One region of the Alkalibaculum bacchi genome, then DNA from elsewhere that is predicted to be linked to it. Evidence: predicted binding sites of a transcription regulator. Region 1 holds the regulator's gene; the other holds the start of a gene.
The links. The regulator Rex, encoded in region 1, represses fermentation and respiration genes when NADH is low (regulators of the CRP and FNR family bind a similar motif). The targets are predictions, from matches to a motif close to ATTGTTAANNNNTTAACAAT.
Positions count from the first base shown of each region.

Region 2: the regulator Rex is predicted to act here: its motif matches at 12,133-12,152, upstream of hypB (hydrogenase nickel incorporation protein HypB).

Region 1 covers NZ_QNRX01000001.1:70,297-86,455, reverse strand. Annotated here, with positions in the region: gene tsaD (tRNA (adenosine(37)-N6)-threonylcarbamoyltransferase complex transferase subunit TsaD) at 1-149, shown strand, start outside; gene abc-f (ribosomal protection-like ABC-F family protein) at 350-2,269, opposite strand; gene DES36_RS00395 (redox-sensing transcriptional repressor Rex) at 2,506-3,150, shown strand; gene glnA (type I glutamate--ammonia ligase) at 3,308-4,612, shown strand; gene DES36_RS00385 (ANTAR domain-containing response regulator) at 4,833-5,408, shown strand; gene DES36_RS00380 (hypothetical protein) at 5,552-5,992, opposite strand; gene DES36_RS00375 (DNA-3-methyladenine glycosylase family protein) at 6,124-6,987, shown strand; gene groES (co-chaperone GroES) at 7,267-7,551, shown strand; gene groL (chaperonin GroEL) at 7,578-9,212, shown strand; gene guaB (IMP dehydrogenase) at 9,711-11,168, shown strand; T-box leader at 11,499-11,745, shown strand; gene DES36_RS00355 (class I adenylate-forming enzyme family protein) at 11,897-13,528, shown strand; gene iorA (indolepyruvate ferredoxin oxidoreductase subunit alpha) at 13,762-15,543, shown strand; gene DES36_RS00345 (indolepyruvate oxidoreductase subunit beta) at 15,544-16,113, shown strand.
Region 2 covers NZ_QNRX01000006.1:162,444-178,602, forward strand. Annotated here, with positions in the region: gene DES36_RS06235 (N-acetyltransferase) at 183-941, opposite strand; gene DES36_RS06240 (FtsX-like permease family protein) at 1,194-3,212, opposite strand; gene DES36_RS06245 (ABC transporter ATP-binding protein) at 3,202-3,969, opposite strand; gene DES36_RS06250 (hypothetical protein) at 3,998-4,414, opposite strand; gene DES36_RS06255 (sensor histidine kinase) at 4,613-5,626, opposite strand; gene DES36_RS06260 (response regulator transcription factor) at 5,623-6,291, opposite strand; gene DES36_RS14780 (hypothetical protein) at 6,419-6,574, opposite strand; gene DES36_RS06265 (FtsX-like permease family protein) at 6,720-7,061, shown strand; gene DES36_RS06270 (AraC family transcriptional regulator) at 7,156-8,064, opposite strand; gene DES36_RS06275 (hydrogenase maturation nickel metallochaperone HypA/HybF) at 8,313-8,654, opposite strand; gene DES36_RS06280 (FAD-dependent oxidoreductase) at 8,658-11,387, opposite strand; gene hypB (hydrogenase nickel incorporation protein HypB) at 11,391-12,053, opposite strand; gene DES36_RS06290 (FadR/GntR family transcriptional regulator) at 12,253-12,957, shown strand; gene DES36_RS06295 (AraC family transcriptional regulator) at 13,011-13,868, opposite strand; gene DES36_RS06300 (signal peptidase II) at 14,055-14,603, opposite strand; gene DES36_RS06305 (GyrI-like domain-containing protein) at 15,027-15,467, opposite strand; gene DES36_RS06310 (helix-turn-helix transcriptional regulator) at 15,535-16,159, opposite strand, start outside.

The DNA.
Region 1 (16,159 bases):
AAGGGCTATCCATCCACTTTCCAGAACCAGATTTATGCAGTGACAATGCAGCCATGATTGCAAGTGCAGGATATTATAAGTATATAAAAGGAGAGTTTTCTGCTTTTGATATAAATGCTGTGGCGAATTTATCGTTGAAGGATGGTTGAACAATAGTTGAACAGTTGTTGAGCGATGGTTAAACAGTAGTTAAACGATTGTTTAAGTAGAAAATTTAGGTTGTGTAGTGTAGGTTTATTCAAAAAGATATAGGAGATTTTCTTTCGATAAAATCTCCTATATTTTTTGTAAATTTTGTATTATTTTTAACAATAGTTAGACAATTGTTTAACAATAGTTCAACCATCGCTCAGCTATTGTTAAAAAGCTCTAGTTCAAGCTGTTTTTCGGTCCACTCTTCTAAAGTTACATCTAAAACCTCTTTTGTAGTATTGTACTCTTCTGTAATGCTATTCGCTTTATCATAGTCATCGTAGAAATCTTCTTTGCACATGAGGAGCTCAAATTCTTTGATTTGGTCTTCTAATTCGTTGACCTTCGTCTCTAAGGTGCTTATTTCCTTTTTAAGAGTTTTTAATTTCTGCTTTTGGCTGTTTTCTAATTTTTTTATATTGTTCATCTGAGTCTTTGTCATAGAAGATCCTTGATTTTCTAGTTCTTCTAAGAGTTTGGCATCATTGACCTTCTTTTGATAATAATCGTAGTTGCCATTGTACATAAAAATGCCATTGTTCTCAAGTACGAGGAGCTTATCTACTACTCTATTTAAAAAGTATCGATCGTGAGAAATAAGTAGTACCGTTCCTGTATAATGGATTAAAGCTTCTTCTAAAATATCTTTTGTCTCCATATCAAGGTGATTAGTAGGTTCGTCCATGAGTAAAAAATTAGATTTTGATAACATGAGCTTTGCAAGGGAAATTCTGCTTGTCTCTCCACCAGACAAAGAGCCTACCGATTTAAAGACGTCTTCTCCTGTAAACATAAAAGCACCTAAAAAGTTTCGTATTTCTCCTTCATTTGCAGCAGGCTTTGATGCCCATACTTCAGAGAGGATACTATTATTAGGATTTAAACCTTGATGTTCTTGATGATACATTTCTACATTTACATTGTGACCGAGAACAATTTCTCCTTGATCTTGAGATAGATTTCCCGCAATAATATTAAGCAAGGTCGTCTTTCCAGTACCATTAGCTCCTACGATACCGACCTTTTCTCCTCGGAATATAGTAAAGTCAATATTTTCAAAAAGAGTGTTTTCAGAAAAAGACTTCTTTAAATTCATGACCTCTAAGACTGTTTTTCCGCTCTTAATTTGTGGTTCGAAGCGAATGCGAGCTTTCTTTTGAAAGACGATAGGTTTTTCAATGCGCTCCATTTTATCTAGCATTTTCTCTCGACTTTCTGCTTTTCTAATGCTCTTCTCTCGATTAAACTGCCGAAATCGATCAATGATTTCTTCCTGGCGCTGAATTTCCTTTTGTTGCAGTTCATAATGGTGCATTTGAATATCCAAATTTTCCTTTTTTCTCATTACATAATTAGAATAATTACCATTGTACTCATTGAGCTTGTGGTTTTCAATTTCAAATATTTTGTTTACAACTGCATCCAAGAAATACCTGTCATGGGAAATAATCATGAGTCCACCATCATAGGATTGCAAATAATTCTCCAACCATTGGATGGCAGTTACATCTAGATAATTTGTAGGTTCATCCAATAAAAAAAGCTGAGGTTTTGAAAGCAATAATTTTCCTAAGGCGACGCGAGTCTTTTGCCCTCCACTTAATTCGCCAATTTTCTTATCTAATTCTTCTTCGCTAAAGCCTAGTCCATTAGCGATTCCTCGTATGCGGCTTTGATACTCATAGCCTCCTAAGGTCTCAAACTCTTCTACGAGCTTAGAGTATTTATCCATGGTATTGTTTAAATCAATATTTTGGCTCATGAGCTCCTGATATTTATATATTTCCCCTTCAAGATCAATACAAATTTGAAAGACAGATAATAGCTCGTCGTAAATCCTTATGTCCTCATTTAAATTTAAGTCTTGTGACAAATAGCCAATAGAGGTATCTTTACTTATATTTATTTCCCCTGAATCAAAGTATAAGTTGTTGGTAATAATCTTAAATAAGGTTGATTTACCAGAGCCATTTTTACCAACGATGCCAATGCGATCGTTTTTATCCACTTTAAAGGATACATTATTTAGTATAAGATCTATTCCGTAACTTTTAGTGATATTATTACAAGTGAGCAATTTTCATCCTCCTAACTTATGCTATATGAAAATTGATTTTTAGTTTATTTATATGTCGAATAAGACATTTTGTACTTAATAAAGACTTCAAATAAGATTTTGGCGTGAATAATAGGAATAATTCATTTTAACAGATTAAAGACGAGAAATAAACTCCATTTGACACTATAATATCAAGTTTGCTATAATAGGTTGACTAGATTTGTTTGATGGGTTTATCTGGAAGGAGTAAGCATATGCAAAGAAATTCAATAAAGGTGTCTATGGCCGTAGTGCGAAGATTGCCCAAATATCATAGGTACTTAGGTGAATTGATAGAAAATGATGTAAACAGAATATCTTCTAAAGAATTAGGTAAGATTATGGGATTGACTGCATCTCAAATACGCCAAGATTTAAATTGTTTTGGAGGGTTTGGGCAACAAGGTTATGGCTATAATGTCAATGATTTATATAAGGAAATAGGAAGCATTTTAGGCTTAAATAGAGAATACAAAACCGTAATTGTAGGGGCTGGTAATCTAGGTCAAGCCATAAGTAATTACGAAGGGTTTCGAAGAGAAGGTTTTAAGCTTCTAGCCATGTTTGATGTTAATCCAAGATTAGTAGGCAATACCATTAGAGATATTAAGATACATGATATAATGGAACTAGAAGATTTTGTAAGAGATAATGGTGTTAATATCGGAATTATTTGTGTACCGAAATCATCTAGTCAAGAAATCGCAGATATTCTTGTTCGCGCTAATATTAGAGCTCTTTGGAATTTTGCACCGAATGATGTCAATGTTCCAGACAATATTATTATTGAGAATGTTTCAATCAACGAAAGTTTATATACCTTAACTTATCTAATGAATGAAGATAATTTAGATATTTAAATTGACAAAATAAAGAGAACTAAATATAATAAACACAAGTAAATATAAACGACAATGACGTCTATAAATTGAGTATTTTTTACTCATATTGTAGACGTTTTTTGTTATAAAAGATGAATATCAATAGGGAGGATTTAGAGTGACAAAACAAGAAGTTATGCAAAAGGCAAAAGAATTGGGCGTAGAATTTATACATTTACAATTTACAGATTTACGAGGAATTATGAAGAATTTATCCATTACCATAGAGCAATTAGATAAGGCTCTAGATGGGGAAATCATGTTTGATGGATCTTCTATTGATGGATTTGCAAGAATCGAAGAATCGGATATGTATTTAAAACCAGATTTAGATACATTCGTCGTATTTCCATGGAAACCTCAAACTGCACGAGAAGCAAGATTGATTTGTGATGTTTATAATCCAGATAATACTCCTTTTGCAGGATGTCCACGTAATATTTTGAAGAAAACAATTAAAAAAGCATTACACATGGGATATACCATGAATGTAGGTCCTGAATGTGAATTCTTCCTATTTGAAATAGGAGAAGATGGGACTCCTACTTTAAAGACAAATGATGATGCAGGATACTTTGATTTAGCTCCTGTAGACTTAGGTGAAAGTGCAAGACGTGATATGGTACTTACCTTAAAAGAGATGGGTTTTGAAATTGAGGCATCCCATCATGAATGCGCTCCAGGTCAACACGAAATTGACTTTAAGTATTCAGATGCGCTAAAAGCAGCAGATAATATTATGACTTTTAAAATGGTCGTTCGAATAATTGCTCAAAGACATGGTCTTCACGCCACATTTATGCCAAAACCTATTTATGGCATTGCAGGTTCTGGCATGCATATCAATCAATCTTTATTTAACGGTGAAAAAAATGCATTTGATGACCCAAATGGAGAATACCAATTAAGCGATACAGCAATGCACTATATTGCTGGATTAATAAAGCATGCAAGAGGTTTGACGGCGCTTACAAATCCAACTATAAACTCCTATAAGAGATTAGTACCAGGTTATGAAGCTCCTGTCAATATTGCTTGGTCTCCTAAAAATAGAAGTCCTTTGATTCGAATTCCTGCTAAAAGAGGATCATCTACCAGGGTAGAACTTCGAAATCCGGATCCTTCAGCAAATCCATATTTAGCATTAGCAGGTAATTTGGCGGCTGGACTATCGGGGATTGAACAAAAACTAATGCCACCTGCACCTGTTTCAGAAAATGTGTATGATATGACCGAAGTTGAAAAAATAGAAAAAGAAATTGGTGCATTGCCAGGTACCTTATTAGAAGCAATAGAAGCATTAAAACAAGATGAATTATTGATGGATACATTAGGTGAGCATGCAAGGGTAAAATATATCAAAGGTAAATTACATGAGTGGAATGACTATAGAACACAAGTATCAAAGTGGGAATTAGACCAATATTTGACTAGCATCTAATATATTGTTTGAGATACTATTTCCCTAAGTAAACTGTTATAATCATTATAAGTGAACCATAGTTAAATAATCGTTTGGCGCGCCTTAGGCGCGTTTTTATATACTGTATAAATTCTTAGCTGCTACCCCAGTCATCTTGAGCGGTAGCGAAAGATCCTGACACATGCAAGCTAATGACTAAAGAGTAATGACTAGGGACTATCAGATGGGAGAGGAAAGTATGCTAAAAAGTCTGATACTTTGTATTAACAATAAAAAGCTTGAAGCTCATATTCAGTTAGGCTTAAAAAAATCCGGCTATAATGTATTGACTTGCGAAGATGGAAATAGTTTGATTCGCCTTGCCCATACTAGGCATATTGATTTGGTCATAGTAGATGAGGAGCTTCGTGGTTTGAGAGCTATTGATGTAGTAAATATTATTTATACTGAAAAAATATGTCCGGTCTTAATCGTAGCAAATGATTTTAGGAATGATTACATAGATTGGATTGAAAAAGGTTGGATATACGGATCTGTACATTTACCTATGAATCAAGTAGAATTATTAAAAATCGTAAAAGGCGCTATAGCTAATGGAGAAAGGATGTTACTACTAGACCGAGAAATCGAAAAACTTAAAAAACAACTAGCCGAGCGAAAAATAATAGAAAAAGCAAAAAGCATTCTTATGGAAAAAAAGTCATGTACAGAAGAGGGTGCATACACATACATAAGAAAGATCAGTATGAATAAGGGCGTGCCTATGGAAAAAATAGCAGAAGCCATCATTAGGTCCCTAAAATCTAAAAAGTAGTCGCTAGACACTAGTCGTTAGTCTCTAGCATTTTGGGATTCCTTTTGAGTCTTTATTTAGGCTATCTAAGATAGCCATAGTGCGAGTGATTAGGGTGTAGCGCCTAAGGACTAAATATAAATAAACCAACGCTTTGCGTTGGTTTATTTATATTTATCATATTTGATTTCCGAAATCTGCATAGCGCCAAAGAAAATCGTTACAGTATTGGTTACTAAAGGGATGTATTGCTTTAGTAGGAAAAAGAAGTGCTCTTTATTTAAAGTAATACTAGGAAAATAAAAAATGAGTTTTAGAGCATTCATAATAATGAATATCAGGCATAAAGCATAGGCTATATTTGCATTGTATTTTCTCACTCGCATGAGAGCAATGCTAAACAAGGAGATTAACGTGGATAATATAGCAAAAATGATAAATTCTATTACACTGGCATTTTTTATGGGCAGTTCTAAAAAAGTAAAAGAATCGGTAATCAAAAAATACGTAAGAAATTCAGCCATATTAGCAATTAATAAAATAACAAATAAGATAAACCCCAAAATGGCATAAATAATAGTCTTGTGATTTTGTTCTTTAAACATAGTAAACTCCTCTATAGGTATTGTTTTAAGAGAGACTGTTTTAGATTATAATAGTATTGTATCAAATATTATAGAATTATGGTAATATTAATTATTCCATCATAGATATGACAATCATACGAGGTGCACATATGTTAAAAGAAACATCTATACACAAAAATCAAATAATTCTTCAAACAGGGTACTTTGATTTAAAGCAGACTTTTGAATGTGGACAATGTTTCCGTTGGAATGAAGTAGAACAAGGGCATTATATAGGTCTAGTAAAAGACAAGGTATTAGAAATGTATCAAGTAGGACAAGAAATTTCTTTTTATAATACAGATGAAAAAGATTTTAAGGATATATGGGTAGATTATTTTGATTTAAATAGAAATTATGAAGAATTAATTGAAGAAATATCAAAGGAGAAGATCATGAAAGCTGCTACAGAATATGGTAAGGGCATTCGGATTTTGTGTCAGGATGAGTGGGAAACTCTAATCTCCTTTATCATTTCTGCTAATAATAATATTCCTCGAATAAAAAAAATACTAGAACGTTTTAGTAAACTTTTCGGTCAAAAGATGTGCTATAAAGGAGAAGAGTATTATACCTTTCCTACACCAGAAAGTTTACAGGGGATTACAGAAAAGGATTTGGAGGAAATTAAAAGCGGCTATCGAGCTAAGTATATTATTGATGCTGTACAAAAGGTCAATGAAAGTCAAGTAGATTTATATAATCTTAAGAATTTAGAAACAGGAGAGGCCAGAAAAGAACTCCTTAAAATTAAAGGAATTGGACCTAAAGTGGCAGACTGTATTCTGCTATTTTCTATGAGAAAGTACAGCTGCTACCCCATAGACGTATGGATTCGAAAGGTAACAGAAAAATTATACTTTAAAAGAGAGTGCACACCTAAAGAAATTCAAAAATTTGCAGAAGATATGTGGAAAGATAACGCAGGCTTTGCACAACAGTATTTGTTTTACTATGCAAGAAATCAGTTGTAGAAAGATTAGGTGATTTAACAGAAAATGCGGAAAGCTGAATGTGGAAAGCGGAACTCTCATATTTAGTATGTAAATGTAGAGGTGTGGATTGTAAAGATATAAAATTTTTGTTCCAATACTGTTAAAAAAATATGAGAAAGTTGAATATAAGTAAAATAAAAATGCCAAAATATAGTTGACTTTTAAGAATTTATTTTGTATCATTATATGTGTCGATTAGCACTCGACAATAATGAGTGCTAACAATCAATTCGGATAAAATACGAGGAGGGTTTTTATATGAAACTTAAACCATTAGGTGACAGAGTTGTAATTAAAGTAAAAGAAGAAGAAGCAACAACTGCAAGTGGCATTGTTTTGCCAGGTACTGCAAAGGAAAAACCTCAAGAAGCTCAAGTAGTAGCAGTAGGCAGTGGTGAATTAGTAGATGGTAAAAAAATAGAATTAGAAGTTAAAGTAGGAGATACCGTAATTTATTCTAAGTACTCAGGAACAGAAGTTAAAATCGATGGCGAAGATTATTTAATCGTGAGACAAAACGATATTTTAGCAATAGTTGAATAAAAAGTAAAATAAGAGGAGGAATAAAAATGGCAAAAGAAATTAAATTTTCTTCAGATGCAAGAGCATCATTAGTTGAAGGTGTTAATAAACTAGCAGATACTGTAAAGGTTACTTTAGGACCAAAAGGAAGAAATGTTGTATTATCAAGAAGCTTTGGTTCTCCAATCATCACAAATGATGGTGTTACAATTGCAAAAGAAATCGAATTAGAAGACCCTTATGAAAACATGGGTGCACAATTAGTAAAAGAAGTGGCTACAAAAACCAACGATGTAGCTGGTGACGGTACTACTACTGCTACATTACTAGCTCAAGCTATCATTAGAGAAGGTATGAAAAACTTAGCTGCTGGTGCAAATCCAATGGGATTAAAAAGAGGTATTGAAAAGGCAGTAGAAATAGTTGTAACTGAATTACACAAAACAAGCAAAAAAGTAGAAAACAAAGAAGGTATTGCTCAAGTTGCTTCTATTTCTGCAGCAGATGAAAAGATCGGTAAATTAATTTCTGATGCAATGGAAAAAGTAGGAAACGATGGTGTTATCACTGTTGAAGAAGGCAAAAGTATGGGTACTGAATTAGAATTTACAGAGGGTATGCAATTTGACAGAGGATACCTTTCTGCATACATGGCAACAGACAATGAAAAAATGGAAGCTATATTAGACAGTCCTTATATTTTAATAACAGACAAAAAAATCAGTAATATTCAAGAAATTTTACCAATACTAGAGCAAATCGTTCAAACAGGCGGAAAATTATTAATCATCGCTGAAGATGTAGATGGAGAAGCTTTAGCTACTCTAGTTGTAAATAAATTAAGAGGAACATTTAACTGCGTAGCAGTAAAAGCTCCAGGGTTTGGCGATAGAAGAAAAGCTATGTTAGCTGATATTGCAGCATTAACAGGTGGTCAAGTGATTTCTGATGAATTAGGATTTGATTTAAAATCTGCTACATTAGAGCAATTAGGTAGAGCTAGACAAATTAAAGTAGATAAAGAAAATACAATCATCGTAGAAGGCCAAGGAAATAAAGCGGATGTAGAAGACAGAATCAATCAAATTAAGAGACAAATTCCAGAAACAGATTCTGACTACGATAGAGAAAAATTACAAGAAAGACTTGCTAAATTATCAGGTGGTGTAGCTGTAATCAAAGTAGGTGCTGCAACTGAAACAGAAATGAAAGAAAGCAAGTACAGAATTGAAGATGCTTTAAACGCTACAAGAGCAGCAGTTGAAGAAGGTGTTGTAAGCGGTGGTGGTACAGCATTCATAGGTACTATTTCAAAAGTAGAAGATTTAATTAACACTTTAGAAGACGACGAAAAAACAGGTGCTTCTATTGTTAGAAGAGCTCTTGAAGAGCCAGTAAGACAAATCGCTGCAAATGCAGGATTAGAAGGCTCTGTTATCGTTGAAAACTTAAGAGTAAAAGAAGATGGTATGGGCTTTGATGCTGCTAAAGGCGTATATGTAAACATGTTCCAAGCAGGTATTACAGACCCAACAAAAGTAACAAGATCTGCAATTCAAAATGCAGCTTCTGTTGCGGCTATGTTCTTAACTACAGAAGCAGCAGTAGCTGAATTACCAAAAGATGAACCAGCAATGCCAGGCGGAATGGGCGGCATGGGTGGAATGGGCGGAATGATGTAATTCCGGCCTAAGTAATGAAGAAAAGTCTCGTAAGAGGCTTTTTTTTTGGCTGAAAGCAAAAGGCTCAATGCGGAACTCGCATATCTAATATGTAAAGTTAGAAGTTTTGCTTTATCTACTATTTGAGTCATCTTGATATATAGATGAAAGCCTTGATCTGAGTGACTTGACCCTAGAACGCTGGTGACTAGTAGCTGGCTGCTGATGGCTAAAGCGCAGAAGGCGCTTTTAACGAAGTGTTTGTGAAATGTAAATATTCTGAAAATTAGGTTTGATATTGACAATCTTTTTAGTTAATACTATACTAATAAAAATATTCTTACGGATATTCAATATCTTTTCATTCAACAATGTTCGAATTGTCTTATAAATTCAGCCAACCACAAGAAACACGCTTTGCGAGTTTCTTATGGTTACGCGGGCAGTCGCCAAATGTCTGCAAGCAGCCACTTGGCTCGTTGCCTTCACGATAATAAAATTAAATTAGGAGTGTACAGTATGGGAAAAATAGTAAAAGAAGGTTTGACTTTTGATGATGTTCTATTAATACCTGCTCATTCAGAAGTTTTACCAAATCAAGTAGAACTTGCTACGGTTTTAACGAGGAAAATCAAGCTTAACATTCCTATTATTAGTGCAGGAATGGATACTGTAACTGAAGCAAAGCTTGCTATAGCTATGGCGAGACAGGGTGGTATTGGTATTATACACAAGAACATGTCTATCCAAGATCAAGCTATGGAAGTGGACAAGGTTAAGAGAAGTGAACACGGCGTCATCGTAGACCCATTCTTCTTAAGCCCAGACCATGTAGTAGGCGATGCATTAGAGCTTATGGAAAGATACCGCATATCGGGAGTTCCCATTACAGTAGACGGAAAGTTAGTGGGCATTATCACCAATAGAGACCTTCGATTTGAAAATGATCCTACAAAGAGAATAGAAGATGCTATGACAAAAGACAATCTGGTCACTGCTCCAGAGGGGACAAATTTAGAAGAAGCAGAAAACATTCTAAAACGTCATAAAATCGAAAAGCTTCCTATTGTAGATCAATACAATAATTTAAAAGGTTTAATTACAATTAAAGATATCGAAAAAGCTATCAAATACCCTTATTCAGCAAAAGACGATAAAGGAAGACTTTTAGTTGGTGCAGCTGTAGGCGTAAACAAAGACCTAAAAGACAGAATAAAGGCTCTAGTCGAAGCAAGAGTAGACGTAGTGGTTGTTGATACAGCACATGGACATTCAAAAGGTGTACTAGATGCCATTCGACACATTAGGGAACTTTATCCTGAACTTCAAATTATCGCTGGAAATATTGCTACAGGAGAAGCAGCTAAAGATTTAATCGAAGCAGGAGTAGATGCTATTAAAGTAGGAATTGGACCAGGTTCTATTTGTACTACACGTGTTATTGCAGGAATTGGTGTTCCTCAAATCACTGCTATTATGGATTGTGCAGAAGTGGCTAAGAAATATGGCGTTCCAATTATCGCTGATGGAGGTATTAAGTACTCAGGAGATATTGTAAAAGCTATTGCAGCAGGAGCGGATACGGTTATGATCGGTAGCCTCTTTGCAGGTACGGAAGAAAGCCCTGGTGAAACGATTATATATCAAGGTAGAAGCTTTAAATCCTATAGAGGAATGGGTTCTATTGCAGCCATGAAACAAGGAAGCTCTGATCGCTATTTCCAAGAGGGCAACAATAAACTGGTTCCTGAAGGTGTTGAAGGAAAAGTTCCATTCAAAGGTTCATTAGCAGATACAGTGTTTCAAATGTTAGGTGGCCTTCGCTCTGGTATGGGATATTGTGGTGCTGCAAATATTCAAGAATTAAAAGAAAATACTCAATTCATCAAGATTACAAGTGCAGGTTTAAGAGAAAGTCATCCACATGATGTCTCTATTGATAAGGAATCCCCAAATTACACAAGTGCAAAATATTAGATAATAAACGAACAACAGAAAAAATAAGACCTAGGAAATCCTTGACTGATAGGAGTTTCCTAGGTTGTTTTATTTAATGTGTACAGGTGAAAATCAGGCCTTATTAGCAGATAAAAATGGACCTTCAATGTAATGTAATAAATTCATATTACGAACTTAAAAGGGTCTACACATTCATATTTGTTTGTATATTTGAAAATAATTGACCTATTTTATGAGTACGAAGTAGCCTTTAAAGAGTTTGAGAGGGTAAAATTATGTTAAAATAACTTAACAAGAAATATAAAAGTTGACATTGACTTTCTTTTACAAAAAGAGTACAATCAAGTTTAAATAATGTTGATTGGAAATAAGTAAAAGCGATGTCAGGCTTTATAGAGAGCAACCGGTTGGTGGAAGGTGCAAAAGATGAATTGTTTTGAATACATTCCAGGAATTGCGGGCTGAAGGTAATTTTCTGTGTAGGCTTTGCCAGGTGCACCTGTTATAGTGCAAGGGTGTGATTGCACCTGTTGAGGCAAATGTCGTGAGATATTTGTAAATTGAGGTGGTACCACGGACATAATCCGTCCTCTGAATAGCAATATTCGGAGGGCGGTTTCTTTCATTTGGCGAATTTCACGACCTTAGCAGGGGGCAAAGACCACTGCTAAGGCGCCACTGCACAAAATAGAGCCAACTACCTTTAACCCTACCCCTCCAGAAAATAATAAAATGGAGAAGAAAACATGCCTATTACAGAAATTCTTACTCAAAATGCAGCCTTATACGGCAGTGAAGTAAGTTTGGTTGAAATCAACCCAGGAATAAAAGAAATTAAAACCAGTTGGAAAGATTATGATCTAGTTGAAACAGATCCATCAAAGAAATTCCGTCGAGAAATGACTTGGCGTGAATTTGATGATAAAGCAAACCGCATGGCCAATTTCTTATTGGATAGAGGATTACAAAAAGGTCAGAAGGTGGCAATTTTATTAATGAATTGCCTAGAGTGGCTGCCCATTTATTTTGGAATATTAAAGACTGGTGCAATTGCAGTACCATTTAACTATCGATATACTTCAGATGAAATCCAATACTGTATCGATCTAGCAGAATGTGACGTCATAATATTTGGCCCAGAGTTTACAGGAAGAATAGAAGCTATTCGAGATAAGATTTCAAGAGTAAAAATACGTCTATACCTAGGTCAAGATTGCCCTTCCTTTGCTGAAAACTATTATTCATTGACTGCATGTTGTTCTTCAGTAGCTCCTAAAATCATACTTAAAGATGAGCAAGATGCTGTGATTTATTTTTCATCAGGTACGACTGGTTTTCCAAAAGCAATATTACATACCCATGAGAGTCTTATGACAGCTGCTAAAGTAGAAGTAGCCCACCATAAGCAGACAAGAGAAGATAATTTCCTCTGCATTCCGCCCCTTTATCATACTGGTGCAAAGATGCATTGGTTTGGAAGTCTTTTATCTGGTAGTAGGGCAGTATTACTTAGAGGCATAGATCCTGAGTGGATCGTGAAAACCATATCTGATGAAGGTATAACCATTGCTTGGCTTTTGGTACCATGGGCTCAAGATATACTTGATGCAATTGAACGAGGCGAAATCAAGTTAGAAGAACATCAGATCTCTCAATGGAGATTGATGCATATTGGTGCACAGCCTGTTCCTCCAAGTCTGATTCATAGGTGGTTAGACTATTTTCCAGGACATCAATATGATACGAATTATGGTTTGTCGGAATCTATAGGGCCTGGTTGCATTCACTTAGGCATAGACAATGTCTCTAAAGTAGGTGCCATAGGAATCCCTGGACACCTGTGGCAAATAAAAATTACAGATGAAAAAGGGAAGGCCGTTAAGCAAGGTGAAGTAGGGGAACTTTGTGTAAAAGGACCAGGCATTATGAAGTGTTATTACAGAAATCCAGATGCTACAGCAGAAGTGCTCAAAGACGGTTGGTTATTTACAGGTGACATGGCTCGAATGGATGAGGACCATTTTGTTCATCTTGTAGATCGCAAAAAAGATGTGATTATCAGCGGCGGAGAAAATTTGTATCCGGTACAGATTGAAAATTTTCTTAGGACACATGATGCAATTAAAGATGCTGCTGTTATTGGAATTCCCGATAGGCGTCTTGGAGAAATTGCTCAAGCAATTATCGAATTAAAACCAGGTTACACTTGTAGTGAAGAGGAAATTGCAGAGTTTTGCAATGGACTCCCCCGTTACAAACGCCCTAGAAAATTTGTATTTGAAGAAATTCCAAGAAATCCAACGGGCAAAATTGAAAAGCCTAAGCTAAGAGAAAAGTACTGTAGTATAAATCTGGTAGAGGCACAGACAGAAAGTTAAGTAGGTCCGCTTTAGTCCCTAGTCGTAAGTCCTTAGTCACTAGCACGATAGTATTCCTTTTGAGTCTAAGATCTTTGATAAGGCTCGTATGATTAGCGTAGATTAGTCGAAAGTGATTTTTATTAGTATGTAAAAAGGGAAACAATGGTTTAGGTTATAAGATTAGAATGTGTTTTACAAATGCTAGTTAAAGTGTTAAATTAAGATAAAGCATTTTGAATAAGGAGGATTCCATGAAAAAACTAATGACTGGAAACGAAGCTTTGGTTCAGGGAGCTTGGGAGGCTGGAGTAAAATTTGCCTCTGCATATCCAGGAACACCAAGCACAGAGATATTAGAAAGTTTGACGGAGCGAAAAGAAGTAAAATCAGAATGGGCTCCAAATGAAAAAGTTGCTATAGAAGCAGCTATAGGGGCTTCTATAGCGGGATTAAGATCTATGGCGTCTATGAAACATGTTGGTGTAAATGTTGCGGCAGATCCATTGTTTACATATGCTTATACAGGTGTTACTGGCGGTTTTGTACTTATAACAGCTGATGAACCAGGGCAACACTCTTCTCAAAATGAGCAAGATAATCGAAACTATGCTAAAGCTGCAAAAATTCCTATGCTCGAACCTGCAACAAGCCAAGAATCAAAAGACATGATGAAAGAAGCCTTTACCATCAGTGAAACATATGATACGCCTGTACTTGTCCGAGTGACAACTAGAGTCTGTCATTCAAAGAGCATCGTAGAATGTGAGAATCGGGTGGAAGCAGATTTTTCAGATTATGAAAAAAACGTAAAAAAATACATAACCGTTCCTGCTGTAGCAAGAGAATTGAGAAAGAAAGTAGAACAGAGGATGATTGACCTTGCTGACTACAGTGAAAAATCTCCCTTTAATTTTATCAAGGACAATGGGAAAAAAATTGGTGTAATATCATCAGGAGTATGCTACTCGTATGCAAGAGAAGTATTTGGAGATGAAGCAAATTACCTTAAACTAGGATTTACTAATCCTCTTCCGGATAGGATGATCTCTGAATTTTGCAAGGATTTAGATACAATATATGTTCTCGAAGAAAACGACCCATACATTGAGGAAAGAGTAAAAATGTTAGGTTTTGTACCTCATGGAAATGATACATTCCCTCCATATGGTGAACTTACACCTGATGTAATCCGAAAATCCTTATACGGAAGTGAACTACCAACAATTTCTTACGATAAAGACATGGTGATTTCAAGACCTCCAACTCTTTGTGCAGGTTGCCCCCATAGAGGAATTTTCTATGATTTAGGAAAAAGAAAGAACGTAATGGTTGCTGGGGATATAGGATGCTATACCTTAGGATTTTCTGAGCCATACAATGCTATGGACTTTAATATTTGCATGGGTGCCGCTTTCTCAGCAGGTCACGGAGCTCAAATAGCATTTGATCTTAAAAACGAAGATAAGAGAGTAGTCTCTGTATTAGGCGATTCTACTTTCTTCCACACAGGAATCAATTCCTTAATAGAGGTTTTATACAATCAAAGCAAAACCGTAAATGTCATTTTGGATAATCGAATTACAGGTATGACTGGGCATCAAGAAAATCCTGGTTCTGGTCGTCATGCTGATCTTTCAGATGCTCCAATCATGGACATTGAAGCCATTGTAAGAGCTCTTGGGGCAAAGAATGTAAAGACAATAGATCCAAATGATTTAACTCTTGTAAAAGAAACCTTCGATTGGGCATTAGGACTTGACGAGCCTTCTGTAATTATAACGAGATGGCCGTGTGTTCTCAAAAAGCTTTCTCAACAAGATCAAGAAGAATTCCAGGATGTATTTAAAGATAAGTACAAAGTAGATCAAGATCTATGCATTGGCTGTAAACTTTGTATTAAAGCTGGTTGTCCAGCCCTTTCTTATGAGCCAGCTACGAAGAAAACGATCATAGATCGAAATCAATGTGTAGGATGTGGAGTCTGTGCTCAGCTTTGTAAGAAACAAGAGGCCATTGTGAAGGAGGAAAGATAAATGGTTAAGAGTATACTATTAGTTGGTGTAGGCGGACAAGGAACAATTTTAGCCAGCAAGCTACTCACACAAGGTCTTATGGAAGCTGGTCATGATGTGAAAATGAGTGAGATCCACGGAATGTCACAAAGAGGAGGTTCTGTTTCATCTCAGGTCAGATATGGAGAAGAAGTCCATTCACCAGTCATAGAGAGAGGTGGAGCGGATATACTGGTATCCTTTGAAATAATGGAAGCTCTAAGATGGTTGGATTATTTAAAACCTGATGGAAAGATCGTAGTAAATAATTATTCCATCAAACCTATGCCTGTGGTAATGGGGAAATGTACCTATCCAGATGGTATATTAGATGAATTAAAAAGCAAAGTACCAACAACTGTAGTTGATGCACAAAGGGAAGCTGTAAAATTAGGCAACTCAAAGGTAATGAATATAATTCTCTTAGGAACCATTGTTAAGAAAATGAATTTAGAATCTATTGATTGGAACAAAATCATTTCTGATAACGTAAAACCTGCATTCGTAGAAATTAACTTGAAAGCCCTAGAAGTGGGTAAAAGCTTAGTTTAAATAAGTTCGAAATGTAAAATGGCATCTCCTGCGGAGATGTCATTTT
Region 2 (16,159 bases), on a different contig from region 1:
ATTTTTTGTATGTAACTGGTTCTGTAATATGATTATCAATCTCGAAAGCAATATTTTTTCTCCAAGGCATATGTAAGACAGGTAGATAATTGCAGAAAGAGCATGAAATCCTTGTATTTATCTTCAAAGATTATGCTCGTTTACTCCATCTTAATAATAATGCAGAATTTATTATTACAGTTTCATACTTCTATTTCTTCTAAAAACTTCGCAAACTTGTTTCCCGAGAAAATCTCATTGGTCACAAACTTGCCATTATAGAAAAAACTATAGGCTGTAAAAGGTGCAGGTGCATTTTGAGCCTGCTCCTTTGATTCTACCTTGTTTAGCTTTATAGTTTGACCCTTTGTTTTTGCTATCTCAGCTATCAATGGAACATACTTGTCCGTATATGGACACTGATTTGTATAGTATAAAACCATTCCCTTATCTTCTATTGAGGCATTCTTGCAGCAATCCTTGAATTTCGGTTTTAATTCATTTTCTTGAAATGGCAGATACAAAAGTTCATAATATGGATTTGCTGTATCACAAGTCTTAAATCCTTTATATTCCAAATACTTGGGGTCTGATAAAAACGGCATTTTCTTTGCAGACGAAAGAATAACAAGCCCTTTCTTGTTTTGTGCTTTGGCATCGTTAAGGCATTCATCCAATAGCTTATTCGCATATCCCTGGCCTTTAAACTGACCTGAAACCCAAAAGCAATTAATAAAAATATAACCTTCTGCCTCAATAGGACACCATGCATTTTCAGCAGGAATATATTCTATAAAGACTTTTCCTCTGGCATCAAACTTTTTAAAAACAAGACCTTCTTTAAATTGATTTTTCATCCATTCCTTTTTGGAAGAAACACAAGTTTCTCCCTTTTTATCTGAAATGGCGCAGCATATATGTTCCGTATTAATATTACTGGCGTCAACACTAACGATATCCATACCTTCTACTCCTCCCTTATTGCTTTATTGTTCCTATAAATCGATCTTGAAATAGATACCAACTCGATGATGTCTATTATTAAACCATGCAGCATAGGTTCGACAAAATTTCTTCATTTAAAAGGGCATTTACTACATTTCGGTTTGCTTGGATTACAGAAGAATCTCCCCACCTCCCAGCGTAAGCCATCCATTATTCCTGAAAACTCCGGATTCAGTTCTCTTGCTTTTCTAAATATACAACACAACTTATTAATTACTGTTTCGAACTATATTTTTAGAGCTTACATAGGTTGCATAAAAGTATCCACCATATATTATAGCTAGAGCGAGAGATATCATCAATGAAGAACTTCCTATTAAACTACTGTTGTAAGCACTGAATATCTTATTAATTACAATCATTCCAACTATTGAGTCAATAATTGCTAAAGATAAAGGTATCATAAAATATATTAAATTCTGTTGTAATATCGCTTTGTTTATTAATTTGTTAGTAACACCGATTTTCTTAAGAGACTTATATCTATCAAGGCTATCGCTTATATCAGACAATTGTTGCAATGCTAGTACTGCTGCACTCGATACTAAAAACACTATACCTAAATATACACCCAGAAATACAATCATTGTTGTTGATCCGTATACTCTTAAATGTACCAGCTCTATTGTATTTCCGATAACTTCGATAGAGCTATATTCTACATTCTCTGAAATCTCATTTAAGAAGTTAGAGAATGTTTCTTCTGATTGTTTAGGATCATTCTCTTCAAACATTATATTGAATCCTGTGGAATATAAACTTAACTCTCCAGAGAACTGGTCAGGGACAACTAGATAGAAGAAGTTCAGATAAGATCCTGTAGTAACTATGTTTTCCTTTATTGGGACTTCATTTTTAATGGTGAATATTTTATTATCTATATTTATAGTGTCTTCATTTTCCATAAATATAGATAGAGCATTATTCATTTGTTCATAATTGGACACAACCAAGACCTCTTCTTCACTTAGAGTAATAGGTGACTGCCCTTTAAGTTCTAGAATTGAATTATATTCTGATACTTTTATAGTAGACACAGGACCATCTATATAGTTTTCAGCAAAATCCTTTTTTTCTTGCTTAGTCAAATATTCGCTTAATAAGTCATTTATAGTTATATTAAGTTTATATTCATTGAAAAACATCTGTTTTTCATAATCATTATATTTAAAATCCATTATGTCCATATATTCTTTAATATCTTTTACCTTTTGATCTTCTTGATTGATAAAAAGTTGAATTGTACCATCAAAAGAAGTATTTCCCTTTATCATCTTATCATAACTACCTTTGAAGCTAAACATAGTGAATAAAAGTGTAATTGTTAAAAAAATCATAAGACAGATTACAGTCATTGATAAGAAATTCGTATTTATCTTGTTATTCACTTGTCTTAGTACGAATATATTTAAATTTTTAAAATATACTTTTCTATTCTTTTGTACAATATTGATAAAGAAATTAGAGAGACTAAAAAAGAATAACAAAGTTCCTATAATTCCCATCATGATAGAAACTAGAAATAAAATACTTTCAGTTTCTAATCCAACCTTCAATATTAGTATATATGCACCTACCAACATTGCTATAGATAAAAAGAATACAACTATTGAGAGTAAAGGATTATTCAGCTTAATTTTTTCATTTCTCTTTGATGCATTTAGCATATCAATCAACTTATATTTAGAAATAGTGCGCTGATTAAGGATCATTACTAGAATAAATATTATACCAAAGTATAGGGCAGATTTAATCACTGCACTTACTGAAATAATAAATTTATATTGATTTATGCTAACGGCTAAAAGTTTCGCTGTTAATATGGATAGACCTTGCGAAACTATAATTCCAAGTACAATCCCAATAATTAGAGATATCAGACCAATTAAGATCGTTTCAATAATTAATATTCTTGAAATTTTACCTTTTGACATACCTAATGTCATGTATATGCCCAGCTCTCTTTTTCGTTTCTTTATTAAAAAATTATTAGCATAAGCTATAAGTCCACCAAGAATAAAAGCTACAAATACTGACGCTCCAGCTATGAGCGTATTTAATGTAGACATAAACTCCGTAGTACTTTTGCCCATTTCAAGCATTGAATTTTGAGCTTCAATAGAATTAAAACTGTAAAATATACATACTGCAAAAGTTAAGGTAATAAAATATATGAAATAATCTTTAAAACTTCTTTTTACATTATTGATTGCTATTTTAGAAAACATCTCCTATGTCACCCCCTAACAAGGTTACAACTTCAATGATCTTATTAAAAAATTCTTTTCTCGTATCCCTGCCACGTATCAATTCATTAAAAATCCTACCATCTTTTATAAACAAGATTCTATGAGCATAACTAGCTGTAAAGGCATCATGGGTAACCATCAGTATCGTAGATTGAAATTCTTTGTTCAACTTTTCAAATGAATCCAAAAGCAATCTTGATGATTTAGAGTCCAAAGCACCAGTAGGTTCATCCGCTAGTATGAGTGAGGGCTCAGTAACTAAGGCTCTCGCAGAAGCTACTCGTTGTTTTTGCCCCCCTGACATTTGAAAAGGATACTTTTTTAGAACCTCCGTAATTTCAAGCTTCTCTGCAATTTTTTTTATAAATTTATCTATTTCAATAACTTTCCTCTTTTGTATTGTTAGGGCTAGTGCTATATTTTCATAGGCCGTTAGGGTGTCAAGAAGGTTAAAATCCTGAAATATAAAACCCAATTCATCACGTCTGAACTCTTCAATGTTCTTTGCCTTTAGTGTTGTAATATCCTGACCATTTATGACAATATGCCCAGTTGTAACGGTATCAATAGTTGAAATACAATTCAAAAGAGTAGTCTTGCCACTACCTGACGGTCCCATTATTCCAACAAACTCTCCCTTATCTACCTTAAAGCTTATATTGTCAATTGCCTTTGTTATATTCCCCTTATTGCCATAGTATTTTTCAATTTTTTCAACGCTTAATATATTATTCATTCCTTTTCCCCCATAATTTCATATATCTTTATCTTTTCACATCAAACTCGGTGTGAGTTTCAATAACATCCCTACCATTTACATATACACTGACACTGTAATGTCCTTCTTCAAGCCCTTCTGGAACGGATAGTTTGGTAGAGAAGTACCCGGCATCGCTTATAACTATATCTTCTTCAACCAAAAATCTGTTTGCTGTTTTAACTTTGCCTTTATACCATACAACTTGTGCTTCTTTAACCCAGAATCTATTGCCCTTCGCTGCAAAACAAACTATATCTTCTGGTGAAAACTTAGTGGTTATACTTATAGGCCTTCCATTATCATCGATACTTTTTGATACAACGGCCTCTATAATCTTTGGGCCATTATAGTAAGTATAAGCGAAGTACACGCTAATCAATAAAAGAATAACTATTATTGTTGAGATTACATTTTTTTTCAATTTCAATTCCCCCTAAATCTATTTTTTATTTACACTTATTATCTTATCAGGGGTACTTATGAATACATATTGGTTTATATTTTATTAAAGTTACATTTCTGAAAGGTTAGAAATATAGTGAAGTCTTTTAAAATAATAATAACGAGTTTACAGCTACTATAATGTGCAGTAGCTGCAAACTCGTTATTACAAAGTTAATCAACTCATTAAGTTAACCTTACCTAAAGGAAAGATGATGCTAACCTTTGTTCCCTCTCCAATTTTCGAGGTTAAATTTAATCCTAAGCCAAGCTGATCAGAAAGTTTTTTACACAAGTAAAGTCCTATTCCAGTAGACCTGCCAAATTTTCTTCCATTCTCTCCAGTAAAACCTTTTTCGAAAACTCTATTTATATCATTATCTATAATACCTATCCCGTTATCTTCTACTGTAAGAGCAATATTGTTTTCATTTTTAACAGTATATACTTTTATTTTCCCACCCTTTTCTCTGATGTATTTAATGGAATTTCCTATCACTTGATTTAGAATAAATTCTAACCATTTAGCGTCACCATACACTGTGCCCTCTACAGCTTCCATATCTATAGAAATCTTTCTACTTATAAAGTCTCTGGAATTTCTCTTTATGGCGTTTCTTACTAGGGTAGTTAAAGAAATTTCTTTAATAATATAATCTTTGCTTACATTATTACTTCTTGAGTAATATAATACCTGTTCAATGTATTCTTCAATTTTTTTTATTTCATAATTAATGTTTTTGGTAACTTCATCTTGATTATTGTCTATAATTAGTCTTGCTGAAGCAATAGGAGTCTTTATCTCATGCACCCAGGTCTCTATGTATTCTCTATATTCACTTTCCATATCTTTATACTTCTTTACATGTTCATGCATATCCTTATTCGCCTGTTTTAACAAATCATATAAGAACTTACCTTCTATAAATTCTGGCTCTTTAATAATCTCTGATAATAGGTACTTTATATCCAAATCATTCATTATGTTGGTTACTTCATTATAAAAGTTTTTTTGCTTAATAAACTCTGTAATTATAAAAGAAAAAACAGGAAGAAACCAGATGCAAAAAATCAGAATAATTATATGAGTACTCATTTCAATAAGTAGCATAATGCCCCACGCTATAGTAAATAACATAAAATGAATCAATAAGAATAAAGTTCTATCTTTTAAATAATCTTTTATATTCATGGTAGTATATATCCTAATCCACGTCTTGTCTCAATGCTCTCTTTCATTCCGACTTCTTCAAGTTTTTTTCTTAATCTGGTAATATTAACGGATAAATTATTATCATCTACAAAAATATCTGAATTCCACATGAAGTCCATCAAATCATCCCTTGATACGATTTTTCCTTTGTTTTTAATCAAGCAAGAAAGTATCTTAATTTCATTTTTTGTCAGTTCAGCTGAATTACCTTTATATATAATAGATCCATTGGACAAATTAAACTTTAAATCATTATAGGTAATTATATCTTGAATATGAACTCCTTGAATTCTTCTTAGTATAGAGGTGATTCTTGCTAAAAGAATTTGAGTATTATATGGTTTTGTAATAAAATCATCGGCACCTAAATTCATACTCATAAGTTCATCCATCTCATTATCCCTGCTTGTAACTACTATTATAGGTACATCTGAACTTTTCCTTATTTCTCTACATATATAGTATCCATCAAATACAGGCAGATTTATGTCTAGAAGTATTAGATCCGGTTCCTCACTTAGAGTATATTCAATAATATGTTCAAAGTTTGTTGGCGCAACAACCTCATATCCATATTTAGTTAGGAACGTTCTAAGTTCTTCTCTTATAGTTTCGGCATCTTCTATAATAATTATTTTTGACATAATCACTCCCCCTAGTATAAAAAATTTATTTGTTTAAGAATATTATAAATGATTATAAACTTTCTGCAAAAATAGTCTTATTAATAATAAAAAAGGGTAATTTTAATAAATGCCTATCATGAGAATTTTAAATTATTCTATTCCTTCTTTTTTTAATCATGCCATGTATCTTATATAGATATATCAAAATCCCTACTATAAGACCTTTTTCTAAAATCCAAAAAACAAATGCAAAGATAATAAATGCACTTGGCAAGCCTGAACTAGGATCTGCTAAACTCATATTCATATTCTCCTCACCTTACATATTAACACATACTCAGGAAGCATATCTCCTTGAATAAGCGCTTTTTCTACTACTGTATACCCATTTGACTCAACATATTATGTATAATCTTCCGACTTCCATTAATACCTCAAATTATTATATGGTAAATAGCCTTGCAATGAGTGTCTCATCTCGCATGAAGCAGTATGGAGCATTTCGTGCCATCGGTTTAAGTAATCGGCAGCTAATAAAAATGATTATTGCTGAAGCCTCAACCTATGCAATCACAGGAAGTCTTTGTGGCGGTATTGTCGGGTTAATGGTCAATAAGTTTTTGTATGCAAGACTGGTAACCTTTCACTGGGGCGAACAATGGAATATTCCATTCGTAGAAATTACTATCATAGTAGCAATCGTCCTTTTGTCTGTTATCTTAGCTGTACGAGGCCCAGTAGAACGAATTCATCATATGTCCATTGTAGATACCATCAGCACACAATAATATTAAATGGCATGTCGATCAAATAGAACATGAAGTAAACACGCACTTGCTACCATAACAACGGTAATAAAAAAACCGTTATTATGGCGACAAATCAACACTTTTTTGATGCCGGTATCCACAATTCCATATAGACACTGCCTGGTGAGCTGTCATAGTACATTTCAGGAGAATAAACATCCGTTGTCAATCCGTGTTTATCTAGCCAAAATCCACTATATTTTACAGCTTTATTGAGAACTACGGTTACAAGTTGTTCAAAATCTTCTGCTTCAAATCCGCAAACAATATATTCTCTGGCAGGAAGCTCCCATTTAACAAATCGAGAATCTTCTGTTTGCCATGGCACTTCCGCACCAGCAAAGTAAGTGAAATAGCCTTCGGGTACATCACCAAGATACGCAACTCCCAGTTCGCGTCCTCCCTGTATCCGAGGAATGATTTGTTTTTCTTGGTGGAATTTTCCCCAGACTTCACCAGGCATATCTATACCTGTAGCTTCGCCAAGTGGCATTTGTCCCCCAATAGGAATAATACCTTTGAATCCCATAAAAAGAATTGGGTGCAAGATTGTTTTACGGTTAAACTCCAACACAATGCCATCACTAATAAGTGGCACACCTTCGTCAATTATAGTGTAGTTTAACAGTAAATCTGGCTTATCAAACTGATTAAGCATTACCGGTTTCCTGCGATATTCCTCTGGAGTCATTTTATAGGCTTCTTTGAATGCTCTTGTAAATGTTTCGTGACTTCCAAATCCACAATCTAGTGCAACATCTAAAATTCGGAGTTGTTTATTAGCAAGCAACTTACAAGCGTAAGCTAATCGGCGCAGCTTAATATATTCTCGGACTGGTTTCTTAACAAGACGGGAGAACAACCTTTGGTAATAAAAAAGGGATAATGCTGATTCTTTAGCAAGCTGTTCGATATCAATTTCTTCACTAATATTTTCTTCAATAAAATTCAATGTTTTTTGTATGGCTTCCCATGCATGCATGATATGCACCTCCTTTAATAGATAGCATATCACTATTACGTTTTATCCGCTTGACTTGCTCTGCTCTTATTTTCAATGATATTTAGAAGCATTACAGTATTCCCATTATTGCAATCATGAATATAGCTTTTGGAGATATTTTTAATAAAATAATATTCAAAGATTATACTCTAGTGGTATAGATATAACAATACAGAAAAAGGGCTTTGGCTAGAATATAACCGAACCCTTTTCCTTTTATAATCAGTTCAACAAGCCCTGATTTCTTTCAGGTAGAAGTCGCCACCACTGATCATCTCAAATTCATTACTCTGGCACTCGGGACAAACTTCTGAGTTTGCCACCAGTGGAAATACCTTTCCACAAGCCCTACAAATTCCATTGGCTGTGAGTATTTCCACTTCTAATTTGGTATTTTTAAGAAGTGTGCCATCTACAGCTGCTGGGAAGCAAGCATGAAGATACCTTGGAACCACAGAAGATAATTCTCCTACTTGCAGTACAATGGCCTCAACCTCTTGAAGCTGATTCGATTCTACAACTTTCAACACTTTTTCAACAATATGGTACATGATACCTAGTTCGTGCATGGCTTATTTTTTCCTTCCAAGAACTTTTTTGGCGGTTATCTTTACCTTACGCTTAATCACATGGGGTATAATCGCCTTCTTCATGCCTAAAAACTCTACACCTTCACCATCATAAACACGTTCTAAGGTGATAGCATCAAACTTACATTTTGTAGCACACATTCCGCAACCTACACACATGTATTCATCCACCACCGTAGCACCACAGCCAAGACATCTCTCGGTTTCCTTCTTCATCTGGTCTTCGCTAAGGGATGTGCGAATATCACGGAAGGTTTTCTTGGCTTTCTGACCATCAATATTTCCTGCTCTTTGCCTAGGAGTTCTGTCGAAACTATCAAGAATAACCGCATTCTTATCCAACTGTAAATACTGGCGACGACTACGTCCAATCAACAGATCCTGTCCCTCATGGACAAAACGATGAATAGAAATGGCAGCTTGCTTTCCTGCTGCTATGGCATCAATGGCAAAACTAGGTCCAGTCACCACATCTCCACCTGCAAAAATGTCAGCCTGTTTCGTCTGATAGGTAGCATCGTCTACCTGGATGGTATTGTTGGAATTTAGTACTACCTTACTTCCACTTAAAACACCACCCCAGTCGATAGACTGTCCTACTGATAGAAGAACATAGTCAGTTTCTACAATCATCGTATCACCTTCATCGTACTTAGGGCTGAAACGACCATTTTCATCAATAGTACTGATACAGCGCATCAGTTCGATTCCTGTCACCTTACCATTCTCTCCTATAATACGCTTAGGACCCCAAGAATTGTTGATTGTGATGTCTTCACTTTCAGCCACATGAATTTCTTCATCCAAAGCTGGCATCTGTTCTCTGTTTTCCAGACAGAACATCTTAACGTTTTCCCCGCCTGCACGGACTGCTACACGGGCTACATCAATGGCTACATTACCACCACCTATTACTACTACATTACCAGAAATGGTTTCTTTTTCATTTTGATTGATACGTGAAAGGAATTCTACTCCGGATATGACTCCTTCATAGTCTTCTCCCTCTATGCCAATTTTTCGCCCCTTCTGGGCTCCAATAGCCAGATAGAAGGCCTCGTATCCATTACTTCTAAGCTCATCCAAAGTGATATCTTTTCCAACCTCTACTCCGGTTTTAAATATAACACCAAGTTCTCTTAAGATATCGATTTCTGCCTCGATAATTTTTTTCTCAAGAACGAAGGAGGGAATCCCAAGAGTCAACATACCACCCAGTACCTTTTCCTTTTCAAATACCGTCACATCGTATCCATCAATGGCCAGAAAGTATGCGCAGGACAATCCAGCTGGGCCAGATCCCACAATAGCAATCTTTTTATCACTGTAATTATTACGTTTCTTAGGAATAAATCTATTATCTTTCTTTAAATCTTGATCTGCAATAAAACGTTTGATATCGTCAATGGCAATGGGTTCGTCCAAATCGCCTCTGGTACATGCATCTTCACATCGCTTGTTACAAATATATCCACAAACTGCAGGGAATGGATTTTCCATTTTAATCAGTTCAAGAGCTTCTGTATACTTCCCTTGAGCTGCTAATTTTATGTATCCCTGTACGGCAATGTGGGCAGGACAACTGGTTTTACATGGAGCTGTACCCGTATCTACAACTTCTTCCCGATTGGTTCGGTAATCGATATTCCACTCTTTTTCTGTCCAATCATTGTTTCTTGGGGTATGGGTTGTCGTAATATCCTCTGTTACAGGGCCATTAGAGCAAAGCTTCTGACCTAGCCTCATGGCATTCATAGGACAGTTTTCAACGCATTGACCACAGGCTACGCATTTATCCTTATCAACCTTGGATACATAATTAGACCGTACCATATCCACGTTCTTGTACATAGTTCCAGAGCGTAGGGATAGACAAGAGCATCCACAGCAGTTACAGATAGCATGGGTTTTACCAGAACCGTCAATATTAGGAATCTGGTGCATAAGACCATTTTCCTCAGCTCGCTGAATAATTTCAAAAGCTTCTTCTCTGGTTATTTCCCTTCCACGTCCTGTACGGATATAGTATTCTGCTGCATGTCCCATCTGGATACACATATCTTCTTTTAGATGACCACATCCCTCGCCCATAATTTCTCTATCTGTACGACAGGAGCAAGGAGAACAGGAAAATATCGTATTATCATTTAAGTATTTTGAAACTTCCTCATAGCTAGCCCTACGACTGTTGCTATCAATAGCAGATTCAATGGGAATTACTCTCATGAGGCCAATTCCTGGAGGAAACATACCTGAACTCATAGGACCTCGAACTCTTCCATAGGCCTCCATGGCATAGGTGACAATAGGGTACTTCTTTACAACCTCTAGGTTATTGACGATCATCTCCATAATACCGGGAATCCAGCTTTCTGCATGCCAGAAGGTATCCACCCCATCTATAACATTTACAAAGGAAGTACCATACCAAGCTAGCTTCATCATCTGCTCATAGCAATAGTCTTCGGATTTACCCATAATCTCGGCCATTTCCTTAGCCGTCCTCTTAGTGAAATACCCCATAGCTATACCTACTTCAGCCATATCGTCGTCAACACCGGCCTCCAAAATAACATATTCTGGATCATCCCACTTGTATCCATTCTTTTTGGGATCCTTCCGCCCTAGCATATTGGCAAAGGCCATTACCTTTTCATTGTGCTTGCACTCATAACCTTGCGGAAAATACATCTTTGTAATTGATTGCTTCATCGTTTACTCTCCTTTCACTTCTTTATACAACCACTTTGTCCATGCCTCCATACCTTCCCCTGTCTTTGCAGAAATAGGGAAGATAGAGATGTTTGGATTTAGTTTTTTGACTCTTTCAACACACAGGTCGAGATTAAAGTCAAAGACCTCCAGAGTATCTATTTTATTAATAAGAAGAACATCTGATACCTGGAACATTAGTGGGTATTTCAAAGGCTTATCGTCCCCTTCAGGAACACTTAAGATCATTGCATTTTTTGTGGCTCCCGTATCAAATTCGGCAGGACACACTAGGTTTCCTACATTTTCCAGAATGACTAAATCAGTCCCTTTTGCATCTAATGCTTCAAGTCCTTGTCTGGTCATATCTGCATCCAAATGGCACATTCCTCCTGTATGCAGTTGAATTACATTCACACCGGTCTCGGAAATTGTCCTTGCATCCACATCCGAATCAATATCTGCCTCCATTACAGCCATAATCAGTTTATCTTTCAGACGATGGATGGTATTCACCAATGTAGTCGTCTTTCCCGCTCCTGGAGAACTCATTAAGTTTAGCAAAAAGGTATTCTCACCTTTTAACTTCTCTCTTAAGCGCTGGGCGTCTTTGTTATTATCTTCAAATATACTTTCCTTGATTTTTAGAACTCTAAATTCTTTCACTTTAACATCATTCCCTCCCAAATATCAATCTGGTCATACCAGTAGTGCAGTTATTTACATTCTATAAATATTTGTAGGGACTGTCAAGTATTTATCAAACTAATGTGTATTCTATTGATTTATACTCCATATTATGTTACCATATTTTTATTATCTGGTTATACCAGTTAGGAAATTCGGTCTTAAGAAAGGAATGCAAATGGATTTTGTAAAATTAAAAGCCCCTACATTAAAAGAGCTTTTTGTTATGAAAATTGAATCTTTGATTCTTTCTGGAAAACTAAAAATAGGCGAAAAACTTCCATCGGAACGTACCCTTGCAGAAAAGATGCAGGTCAGTCGTGCTGTGGTAAACAGTGGAATTACTGAGCTTGCAAGGAAAGGGTTTTTAGAGGTAAAACCCCGTTCAGGAGTATATGTATTAGATTATCGTAGGTTTGGTACAGTAGATACACTTCTCTCTATTATGAATTACAATGGGGGGCTCTTACGCCGGGATGAGATTCGGTCTATTCTAGAGATTAAGATGATTGTGGATAAGTTGGCGGTAGAATTGTCTGTAGATCGACACACACATGAAAACATTGTCTCCTTGGAGACATATATAAATGAGATACTAAACGATGATATTGAAAAGGCTGCTGATGCCGCTTTCACCTATTACCATGAATTGGCTATGATCAGTCAAAACACTTTGCTTCCCTTAATCTATAGGTCTTTTCGCGTTCCTGTTACCCACCTTTGGATTAGATATATTGAGAAATATGGAAGTGAATCTGTTTATAATAGCGCACAAAACATCTTAGGGGCACTGAAAAATCATGATAAAATAGAAGCAGTAGCTTGCGTAGAGAAAGCAATCTCTGCTTCTATCTCGGGCTCTAGAGAAATATATGAGGTGTAAACTCTTTTATTGTTATCTTTGAAAAAACTACTAGTTTTGTACTAGCAGTTTTTTCAATTATTTTCTTTTCTCATAACTGGAATCCACACCTCATACTTTGCATTTTGTGGATCTGGATTTAAATATACTTCAATATCAGGGGCATTCCCATACTCATATCCTGATGTTGGAAGCCATTCTGTTACAATTCTTTTCTCCAAATCTTGAATTGATTGATTCGTTCCTTCACCTGTAAAAATAGCCCATGTTGCAGAGGGTATAATATACTCTTCGGTCCCATCAGGCAAAGATTTTGTCGATGCAACTGCAATATAGTATTTCCAATCCTCAGCTTCATTGCATGAACTAACGCCTAGCAAGCCTTTTAGTTCTGAATCCATCATCATAGCAAGCTGTGCTATCATTCCAGAAGAAGCTGCATTTGCCCACATAGTTGGTACAATCTTAAAATTCTTCTCAATTTCCTTTTCAAGCGGACTTGACACTCCTACAATTCTAAATGCCTCTTTCTTTTCAATTCTGTAATTCATCTCACTGTCTCCTTTTATCGTTATTCGGAAACTAATCGGCGGAAATGCTTTTAGAACTACACCTTTTTCTTTAGCTTGTGATGGTGCAATACCATGAATATTTTTAAATGCTCGGTTAAATGCCGTTGGTGAATCATATCCGTACTTTAAGGCAACATCAATCACTTTATTATCTCCACTCTGCAAGTCTACTGCCGCAAGGGACATTCTTCTACGTCTCATATATTCAGATAATGGTATATCCGCCATATATGCAAACATTCTTTGGAAATGATACTTACTACAACAAGCAATCTTAGATGCTTCATTTAGATTTATTTCTTCACCAAGATGCTCTTCAATATAATTTATTGCTCCATTCAAGCGTTCTATCCATTCCATCCTTTTCCTCTCCTAACGATAAAATACTATACTCTTAATAATTATGCCTCTCTTTTTTTGCACAATAAAGAGAGGAGTAATAAAATGATTCTCCTCTTTGATTGATTTAAGAAAATTTATACACTTATTCTTACCCCCTTTGTTTTTAATTGCTATATTTAAAATAGTTTTCTAGGATAATATCTATTATTCCGTAGGTAATGAAGGCATACCCTTTTTTATCCAAAGCCATATAGCCGTTTGCTTGCGTTCTGTTGTGCTCATTTTACGATATATTTTCGTGTAATAATTTGTAATATATAATAGCAAGAAAATTAACCCGATATCCAAATAAATATCTTTAAAATCAAATGTAAACCAGTCAAATAATCGTATAAAATCTAAACTCCCACCCCAGAAGAGTACATCAACAAATGAACATGATATACCTGCAACAAAAAATATTAACCATCCATTTAGCCACTTCTTTCCCTGAATCCAAAGATATGAGAGATAACGACAGGATAATAAAGTTACAACTAAGGCTAAAATCTGAATAACAACCATAAGTAACACAGGGGTTTTATAGTCAATTATACTAGCTATCCAATTTAAATTCGTGTTCTGAATAGGATCAAAGAATAAAATACCTGGAAATAAAACCACGCCAACATTTATATAATAGTGTGAAATAAATAGTTTAATTAATTGGTCTATTACAATTAAAGTTAGAGAAAAAACAAAAAACTTTTTCACATCCACCTTCTCCTTAAAAGCAATCTTTTCAAATCTATAAGTTAATATATTCTTTAGAGAATATCCTTCCTTTACTAACAGCCTATTTTTATCTTGTTGGTATCTTATAAGATATATAATGTTTACTAGCAATTAATTATTAATTTAATTATATCAAGAAGTTCTCTATATTCCAGAAAACAATAGATTTTCTTCTTTTATCAATCCAATGACTAAAAATCTCTTTAACAAATGTCAACTCCGTATTTCAATTTTTATTATTATTCTGCATATTGTAGCCAGAATACCTCTAGTATCATCTGATTTTTCTATTGATTGTCGGGTAACTCTTACTTGACAGTACTTTTTTGCATTAAAAACACATTGCAATTTTACAATGTGTTAATTTAATAATATAAACATGGTCTTCTTATATGTTGGATTCTATTTTAATGCAATGTAAATATTAATGTCTGCATGATCCCAATCACTATTAAGATATTCCTCAAAATCTCCGGTAAAGCTCCTGTTCAAGTCCAATTTCCAGATTTCGTCCCAGGCCTCGGCAACTACTTTTTCCATATGTCCATGTATAGAAAACTTTGCATATTTTCCTGCAGGAATAATTTTTACATCTAGTTCATCATTCTCAACTTTTGAAACCTCATTACCGGCAGTAACGCAGTATTGATTATTTGAGTATTCAGAATAAAGCCCGATGGCATACTCGTTAATCTTATTTTTGATTGCAGCATTTACTCCACCTTGATATAACTTTTCCCATAGCCCACCGATAACTGCATGCATTTTAGGATCAGCATTGCTAGTAATTGCACTAACACCTACAACTGTTTTTTGCTCTAACTTTACGATTTCATAATTCATTTTAAATAACCTCCATATATTTGATAAGGCTATTATACTTTTCTTAATACGACAACTGTGTGTCATATTAAAGATAATGTTTCAATATGTTTTTCAATTCTGCTTTCACATTATTCCTCACGTCCTCTGGTTCTAAAATTTCACATTGGCTACCGAAAGTTGTGATGTAATAAAATATCCACTCACCCTTTGGATAGTTAATTTCTGCAATAAAGCTTCCGTCCTCTTGTCGCTCATAGCTATCGAATTCATCATATACCCTGTAAGCAACCTTTGCAGACAGCTTTAATTTTAGTCTAACATACTCTTCCTGAAATACATTCTCGTTAGAAAAAATTTGATTTGGGGATTTCCGCTGAAAATTTTGCTCTAATACACAAAGTTCCTTCATTCGTCTTAACTTAAAGAAACGAAAATCACATCGTGACTTACAATATCCATATAAATACCATGAGCTACTTTTGAAGCACAGTTTCAAAGGCTCTACTTCACGTGATGTCTGCTGCCTTTTTGCGCTAGCATAAGAAAAAGAAATGCCTTTCTTGTCTAATATTGCAGACTTAATTGCATTGAATGTTTCAATTTCCTTCTGTGTGTTAGCCCAAGAAGAAAAATCTACTTCAATCCAATCTGTATTTGATTCACCAAACAAGCTACTGAGCTTTCTAAGTGCGGTATCTGTTTTGCTGAGA